Regions from separate parts of the Lysinibacillus sp. C5.1 genome, predicted to be linked through region 2. Evidence: riboswitches for the same ligand, from Rfam matches in the RefSeq annotation. Region 2 holds a riboswitch; the other holds the start of a gene.
What was found. Region 2 has a riboswitch for lysine ahead of I5435_RS11240 (transporter substrate-binding domain-containing protein). Riboswitches for the same ligand answer to the same signal wherever they lie in the genome.

Region 1: linked by a shared signal. The riboswitch ahead of I5435_RS16455 (aspartate kinase) and the one ahead of I5435_RS11240 (transporter substrate-binding domain-containing protein) in region 2 are both predicted to bind lysine.

The regions. Positions count from the first base shown of each region.
Region 1 is NZ_CP066226.1:3,358,458-3,362,894, reverse strand. It holds gene uvrC (excinuclease ABC subunit UvrC) at 1-1,204, shown strand, start outside; lysine riboswitch at 1,341-1,518, shown strand; gene I5435_RS16455 (aspartate kinase) at 1,622-2,851, shown strand; gene I5435_RS16450 (YslB family protein) at 2,949-3,383, opposite strand; gene I5435_RS16445 (succinate dehydrogenase cytochrome b558 subunit) at 3,656-4,264, shown strand; gene sdhA (succinate dehydrogenase flavoprotein subunit) at 4,332-4,437, shown strand, end outside.
Region 2 is NZ_CP066226.1:2,323,254-2,327,690, reverse strand. It holds gene I5435_RS11250 (amino acid ABC transporter ATP-binding protein) at 1-14, opposite strand, end outside; gene I5435_RS11245 (amino acid ABC transporter permease) at 28-753, opposite strand; gene I5435_RS11240 (transporter substrate-binding domain-containing protein) at 1,038-1,892, opposite strand; lysine riboswitch at 2,012-2,197, opposite strand; gene odhB (2-oxoglutarate dehydrogenase complex dihydrolipoyllysine-residue succinyltransferase) at 2,573-3,817, opposite strand; gene I5435_RS11230 (2-oxoglutarate dehydrogenase E1 component) at 3,909-4,437, opposite strand, start outside.

The DNA.
Region 1 (4,437 bases), 1.0 Mb from region 2:
GGCAGTAAAAAAAGAACTTGAGGACAAGATGCTAGTCGCGGCAGAGCAACTAGAATTCGAGCGAGCAAAGGAGTTCCGCGATCAAATTGCACATATTGAGACGGTTATGCAAAAACAAAAAATCGTGTCTAGTGATACGACCAATCGCGATGTCTTTGGTTATGCGGTTGAAAAAGGTTGGATGTGTGTGCAAGTGTTTTTCGTTCGTCAAGGCAAGTTAATTGAACGGGATGTCTCCATTTTCCCAATTTATCAGGACGTGGAGGAAGAATTTTTAACGTTTGTCGGACGCTTTTATGAAAAGCTAGAGCATATTAAACCGAAAGAAATTTTCATTCCACAGGCTATTGATGCGGCAATTTTAACCGAATTATTAGGGGTTAAAGTACTGACACCGAAGCGAGGGCAAAAGAAAGAGCTAGTTGATTTGGCTATGAAAAATGCGGAAATTGCTGTGGCTGCTAAATTCCAATTGATTGAGCGACAAGAAGAACGTACAATTGGCGCATGCGAGGCACTAGGCGAAGCAATAGGCATTTCAGCACCATTGCGCATTGAAGCATTCGATAATAGCCATATGCATGGTACGGATGCGGTATCAGCAATGGTTGTTTTTATTGATGGTAAACCGGCAAAGAAAGAATATCGTAAATACAAAACACGAACAGCCGCAAAACATGACGATTACGGGGCAATGCAGGAAGTGATACGCCGCCGTTACACGAGGGTATTAAAAGAAGGCTTGCCATTGCCCGATTTAGTGCTAATAGATGGCGGTAAAGGACAGATGGAAGTGGCACGAGAAGTGTTGGAAGATGAACTTGGTCTTGTTATTCCAATCGCTGGTTTAGCAAAAGATGATAAGCATAATACATCTCAGCTCTTATTCGGAGATCCGCCTGATGTTATCGCATTAAAACGAACGAGTGATGGCTTTTATTTACTTCAACGTATTCAGGATGAAGTGCACCGTTTTGCTATTACATTCCTACGGCAACAACATGAAAAAAATGCGATTCAATCTGTACTCGATGGCATTGAAGGTGTTGGACCGAAACGAAAGCAACAGCTATTGAAGCATTTTGGCTCAGTTAAAAAGATTCGTGAGGCGAGTGAGCTTGCCCTTCAAGAAGCAGGAATGCCTGCAAACTTAGCGAACATTATTTACACTTATTTTCAGCAGCAGACGTTGTCAAAGGATTAGACATATGCTAATGTTGGAATAGAACATAGCAATGGTAATACCATTATGTTCTAACAATCCTTGTATGAACGATTGTGCAATAAAGCATAATAACGAAGTATTTTCATAAAAGGTAAAATTACATTTCACTATTTTAAGTGATGATAGAGGTGCAAGGTTCAATAGTAGCACATCGAAGGATGGACAAATCCAGTGATGATGTGTGAAAGGGGAGCTTGCCGAAGTGAAGTATCGTTGTTCCGAAACTTTGCTGGTTTTGCATTTAACAGATGTAGGACTGTCGAATCTTGACGTTTCGGAGAGCTATCACACATGCGCAAGCTATTTTATTGTACATGTTGCAGGCAGCTTTCACGTTATGTGAGGGCTGCCTTTTTGCTGTTCTAGAAACGAATCTAAAAAAGGAGAATGATGAAAATGGCAAGTATTGTATTGAAATTTGGTGGACCTGCAATCGCCTCAACAGAGCGGATTCAGGAGGTCGCTAAAATTGCAATGGCAAAAAAAGAGCGTGGCTATGATGTAGTAGTAGTGACAGCAGCGATGGGCCGTACAGCTAAAGACTTAACGAAAATGGTACGTGCATTATCAGATGATGCCTCTAAGCGTGAGATGGATGTACTGTTATCGACGAGCTCGCAACTATCAAGTGCACTATTTGCGATTGCTTTGCAAGAGGCCGGTTATGATGCAGTGTCATTAACTGGCTGGCAAGCTGGTGTGCAGACAGATGCAAAGCATTTTAATGCACGTATTGATCAAATCGATGTTCGTCGCATGCAAGAGCATATGACACAAGGACAAATTGTTGTTATTGCTGGGGAACAAGGGATGAATACTGCCAACAATATTACAACACTTGGAAAGGGTGGAGCAGAAACGACAGCAGTAGCCATTGCAGCAGCATTAGATGCAGAGCGTGTTGAGATTTATACAAATGTCGATGGTGTCTATACAGCTGATCCAAGTCATATTGAAAAAGCGAGAAAGTTACAGGAGATTTCCTATGATGAAATGTTGGAACTTTCGCATTTAGGATCACATATTCTACATCCACGTGCAGTGGAGTTAGCAAAAAAATTTCAAATCCCGGTGATTATTCGTTCAAGTGTAGTGGATACAGTAGGTACTTTATTGAAGGAGGAAGTTGAAATGGAGAAAAATTTAATTGTACGTGGTGTTGCTTTCGAAGCAGATATTATTCGTTTAACAATTGGCTATGATACATATTCAACTGCATCGTTAGCAGATATGTTTGCGATACTGGCAGAAAACCGCATTAATGTTGATATTATTGTTCAAGCTATTATTGAAGGTGTGAAACCATCTGTATCCTTTACCATTTTAAAAGAGGAATTTGCTGAAGCTTTACGAGTGTTAGAAAATAGTAAATTGTCACTTGGTTTTAGCTTTGCCGATTTTGAAATCGGCTTAGCGAAAGTGTCGATTATTGGATCTGGGATGGCATCGAATCCTGGAGTAGCTGCCAGAATGTTTGATCGCTTACGTCGAGAGGATATTCCAGTAAAAATGGTGAGTACGTCGGAAATTAAAGTCTCTGTTGTTGTGCCGCAAGACGAAATGATTCGAGCTGCTAATGCATTACATGAGGAGTTTAATTTAGAAGAAGAAATTCACAAACAGTAACTACTATATAAAATGATAAAAGGCATCAAGAGTAACATCTTGTTGCCTTTTGTCCCCACGTATAAGGTTTGTTCTAACAAAAGAATCCTTTAAACGTTTATTCATTTGTTATTGTATTCATAATACGTTCTTTAACATCCCATTTGACTGTAAACGTGACAAGCTGTTGTTTTTCACGCTTCTCATCATAACATTCAGTCAAGTAACCTTTTACTTGCTGAATTTGTTCAGCAATAAAGCCTGCTTCAAGTCTAAAGCTACGATTTTGAATTTGTAAAAGGGTTGGTTCATTCATTAAATGGAAAATGCGCCCATCTTTAGACTCCTTTGTCAATACTAGAGTACCCCAGCACGCATCTGCGAAAAATGCGATAAGTTCATCTTGACTTTTACAAGGAAACTTCCGTGCAAGCTCCTTGCCAGCCCAATATAGTACGTCATCCTCATGTTTACCAAGTATTGAAGATAGGACATGATCACGAATTAACTCATATCCAAATGATGAGATAGTATTAGATGGATTATTTAACATAGAAATCCTTCTTTCTTAGAATTTTCTTATAATTTAGCACCAATAAAGTAATGATAGATTTTTCGAGAAGAAACGACACGTTATGTACTAGATTGCTTCTTTAATAAGGTCTAGCAAAAACTCTATGTTACCTTGACGCTCGTAGCTCTTGAGAGTACAATAAACATGTCATAATATTGTACCATGATGAAATACACAGTCAATGGAGTATCATTTACAAAATGATGACTTCTTTTGTTGTGCTATTTTAAGTACTAAGGGGGGTAACAGTCTTGTCGAAAGATCGAGAGTTTTTATGGCGTCGCTTACATTCTCTACTTGGGATCATTCCAGTAGGTCTGTTTTTAACGATGCACCTATTCATTAACTTTACAGCAACAGGCGGAGCAGAAAGTTACAATGATGCTACCGCAGTAATGGAAAAAATTCCATTTCTTATCCTAGTTGAGTGGATTGTCATCTACATTCCATTAATGTTCCACGCATTTTATGGTGTGTTCATTGCATTCACAGCTACACCAAATACAGGGCGTTTCAGCACATACCGTAACTGGATGTTCTCATTACAACGCTTCACAGGTGTATTTTTAGTAATTTTCATTGCATGGCATATTTTCCAAACTCGTATTCAAAAAGCGCTTGGTACACACGTTGATTACGACATGATGGCAAATATCGTTGCAAATCCATTTATGCTTGGATTCTACATTGTTGGTATTTTATCAGCAACTTTCCACTTAACAAATGGTTTGTGGTCATTCTTAGTAAGCTGGGGTATTACACAATCACCACAGTCTCAAAAGATTGCTACTTATGTAACAAACGTTCTTTTCGTAATTCTAAGTGTAGTTGGTGTGGCTGCTATTTTAGCTTTCGTATAATTCAATAGAAGCTACTATAAGAGTACATGCAATCATTGCAATTTTTTAAGAGGAGTGAGAAATAATCATGGCGAAAAGCAAAATAATTGTTGTCGGCGGCGGTTTAGCTGGTCTGATGGCAACGATTAAAGCAGCTGAAGTTGGTACTGAAGTTGATTTATTCTCATTAGTTC
Region 2 (4,437 bases):
TGAATGATTGCCATTTGTTCGTCCTCCTTAGTCAATTTCCTTTAATTCTTTTTGATAAGCATCCGGTCCATCAAGGCGTTTTTCAACGTATAATAATATTCTTGATGCCGTAAATGTCATGATAAAGTACAGCACACATGCAACAAAGAATGATTCGAAATAGCGGAAGTTATTACCTGATATTGATTTCGTTTGGAAAAATAGTTCCGTTACGCCAATCACACTTAAAACAGCCGTATCTTTAATATTCATAATTAATTGGTTGCCTGTCGCCGGTAAAATATTACGCGCAACTTGTGGTAATACGACATACATCATTATTTGTACATGTCCCATCCCAATAGCAGAAGCAGCTTCGTACTGTCCTTTATCAATGGAAACAATCCCTCCACGAACAATTTCTGCCATATAAGCACCTGTATTAAGCGAAACGACTAAAATACCTGCCGTAATAAAGTGCATATCAATCCCAAAAGCAATATCTAGTCCGTAAAATACTACCATTGCTTGTACAATCATTGGTGTACCACGGAAAAATTCTACATAGCATGTCAGTATAAAATTAACACATTTTAATACATAATATTTTATACCCTTTTTACGTACTGGAATGGTATGCATAATCCCAATAAAAAATCCGATAAATGCACCAATGACTGTACTGATAATTGAAATAAGTAATGTATAATACGCACCTCGTAAAAACATTTGCCAGTTGTTTTCTATTATAGAAATGATCCAATCTAAACTCATGATGTTCCTCCTAACAACGCGTTGTTGCTTGATATCAAATATGCCTTAGCGAAATCATCTCTTCATTTGAATGATGTTGCTTTATTCAAATTATGTGATACACACCATAGACATGAGCATTTATCAGAAGGTGCTACCCTTCTATATAAACGAAAATGATTGAGGCTGCACCGCTTAATAAAAATCCTTTTTATTTCCAAGGATTCATACTTTTATATCAAAAAATAGCATACTAGAAATACTTCCAGTATACTATTTTCCATTTTGGCGCAACCTCAACGAAATTACTGTGCTGCAGGTTGTTGAAGAATTGCTTCTTCCATAATTTTTTGGCGATCATCTTCTGAAATACCTTTTAGGATTTCATTGATTTTATCTAGACTTGCATCACCTTTACGTAAACCAACTGCAATTGAAGTATTTGAAATATCTGTATCAAAGCCTTCTTCGAATGATACAAATGTAAATTTGTCATTCGCTGCTGCAGCGGAAATACCTTCTGGACGCTCTGCTACATAACCATCAATTTTGCCTGCTTCTAAAGCGACACGCATTGCAGAGAAATTCTCCATTGCTGTCTGTTTTACTACGCCTTTAATTTGATCAATTACATTGTAGTTAGACGTATTTAACTGTGAAGTAACTTTTGCACCTGAGAAATCTTGAATAGATTTTGCATCTTCGTATTTACTACCTTTTTTAATTACCATGACGAAATCAGAAGTATAGTAGTTTTCTGTAAAATCAATTGTTTGTTTACGTTCTTTAGTTGGGGACATCCCCGCTACAATCGCATCAATTTTTTTGGATTGTAGTGCTGGAACTAAACCATCCCATTCCATTTTGACAATAACTAATTCTTTTCCTAAACCTTCAGCAATCTTTTTCGCCATTTGTACATCATAGCCGCCTGCATATTCTGCATTATCAGCAATTTTTACTGCACCATTTGAATCATCTTGCTGTGTCCAGTTAAATGGAGGATAACCTGCTTCCATACCTATGCGGAATTCTCCACCTGTTTCTTCTTTCGCCGCATCACCTGATGCTTTGTCTTCCGATTTGTCTCCAGCACCACAAGCTGCTAACAAAATCGCTGTCATTGCCGTTAACATAAATAGCAACCATTTTCTTTTCATCTAAAACTCCCCTTTTCTGTAAAAAAAATAAAGCAACTGTACAAAAAAAGACCTAAGTTTTGAACTTAGGTCTTACCTTTTATTGACAGTTGCCCAAATCCTCACTATAATTTCCATCATTCTGAGATAGCACAACCTAGTAAACTGGAATTAGATTTACTAGGACAGTCCTGCACTTATTCACTGCAGACCCAGCATAAAAGTACGAGCTCCTTTTATACTTCGGCGATATTTCCTTCTCCATTACGTCTTCGCTTGCTTTAACTCAGCAATGGACTAATAAATACCGCGCCTCTACCTCACATAGATAACAGTGAGGTTTGTTTATTTAATTGATATTTAGATATTACTATAAAGCTAGTCTATTCGTCAAGATAGTTTTATCATTTTTCTGACTAATGACAAAATTAGGTTATTATCCTTCTAAAATCCATAAATTACATCTAAGAAAGTAGAAGTGTTGTAATTATTATTTAATATTTTTCCATAAAATATTATCATGTTCAATACTACCGGCAATACAAAAGATTCAGTATTTCTCTACATTTAAAGGCCTTTAGACCAATTGTATAAGGCGAAATTTCGTCTATTCCTTGAGAACCGAAGCTTCCCTATACAGGGACAACAAAAAGCCCTGCAAACCGTTAAATTTGCAGGGCTTGAACACATATTTTTCTATATTAAGAATTTAATAATAAATCTTCTGGATTTTCAAGTAATTCTTTAACTGTTTTAAGGAAGCCTACAGAATCTTTACCATCGATAATGCGGTGGTCATAAGATAGTGCTAAGTACATCATAGGACGAATTTCTACTTCACCGTTCACTTCTACTGGACGTTTTTTAATTGAGTGCATACCTAAAATAGCAGCTTGAGTACCGTTCATAATAGGTGTTGACATTAATGAACCGAATACACCACCATTTGTAATCGTGAATGAACCGCCTTGAAGATCAGCGATACCTAATTTTTTATCGCGAGCTTTTTTAGCTAAATCTGCAATTGAATCTTCAATTTCAGCAAAGTTTTTACGGTCAGCATCGCGAACAACTGGTACTACTAAACCTTCTTCAGTTGATACAGCTACACCAATATCAAAGAAGTTATTTAAGTGAATTTCATCGCCAACGATTTGAGCATTCACATATGGGTATTTTTTAAGTGCAGCCACTACTGCTTTTGTGAAGAATGACATGAAACCAAGCTTAGAGCCTGTTGACTCAAAGAATTGTTCTTTTTTACGTGAACGTAATGCCATTACGTTTGTCATATCTACTTCATTGAATGTTGTAAGCATAGCAGTTGATTGCTTCACTTCTAATAGACGTTTAGCAATTGTTTGACGACGACGGCTCATTTTTTCAATTGTAACACGAGATTCGTCAACAGCTACTACTGCTTTTGGTGCTGCTGGCGCTGCTTGTGGCGCTACTACTGGTGCTGTACCATGAGCTGCAACGTCTTGAACACGTACACGGCCTTGTGGATCTACTGGAGATACAGCTGCAAGGTCAATACCTTTTTCACGAGCAAGTTTACGTGCTGCAGGAGACGCAATGACACGCTCACCTGTAGTTTCTTCTACAACTGGTGCTGGTGTTGGAGCTGCTGCTTGTGGCGCTGCTGGTGTTGGAGCTGCTGCAACTGGTGCTGCAACTGGTGCTGCAGCTGGTGCTGGTGCTGCACCTTCGCCAGCTTCTACAACTGCGATTACTTGACCTACAAGAACAGTATCGCCTTCTTCAGCTAAAATTTGTGTTAGTACGCCAGCTTCTTCAGAGATGATTTCAGCGTTTACTTTATCTGTTTCAAGTTCAACGATAAATTCACCTTTTTCCACGCGGTCGCCCACTTTTTTAACCCACTGTGCAATACTACCTTCTGTAATCGATTCTGCTAATTCAGGGACTTTAATTTCAGCCACTTTCATTTCCTCCTTTGATTAACGTGCATAATGCACATAAAAGGGCTACCGCCTTAGGCAAGTAGCCCAGCTTCCAGTAATGTTGATATGTTTATTTAACTTTAACCGTTTCAGCCACTGCTTCTTCAATGACAGCAGACTGAGCTGCTTTATGAGAATCTGCATCGCCTTCTGAAGTTGAGCTCATTGCAGGACGACCTACATAACGAAGCTTTTTACCTTCAGATAGCTCATATAATGTTTCTAATGCGTAATTCCAAGCACCTTGGTTTTTAGGTTCTTCTTGCACCCATGCAATTTCTTTTACATTTGGATACTTAGCAATAATATCAGCTACTTGCGCTGTTGGGAATGGGTAAAGTTGTTCTACACGCACAATGTGTAAGTGATCGAAGCCTTCTCCATCTTTCACGCGGTCTGCTAAATCGATCATTACTTTACCAGTACCTAATACAATACGCTCAACAGATTCCGTTTTTGTACCTAATCCTGGTTGCTCAATTACTTCTTGGAATGAACCATCTGCTAATTGCTCAGCACTTGCTGCAGCTAATGGATGACGAAGTAAAGATTTTGGTGATACAACAACTAATGGGCGTACACCCTCTGTTTCTAACATT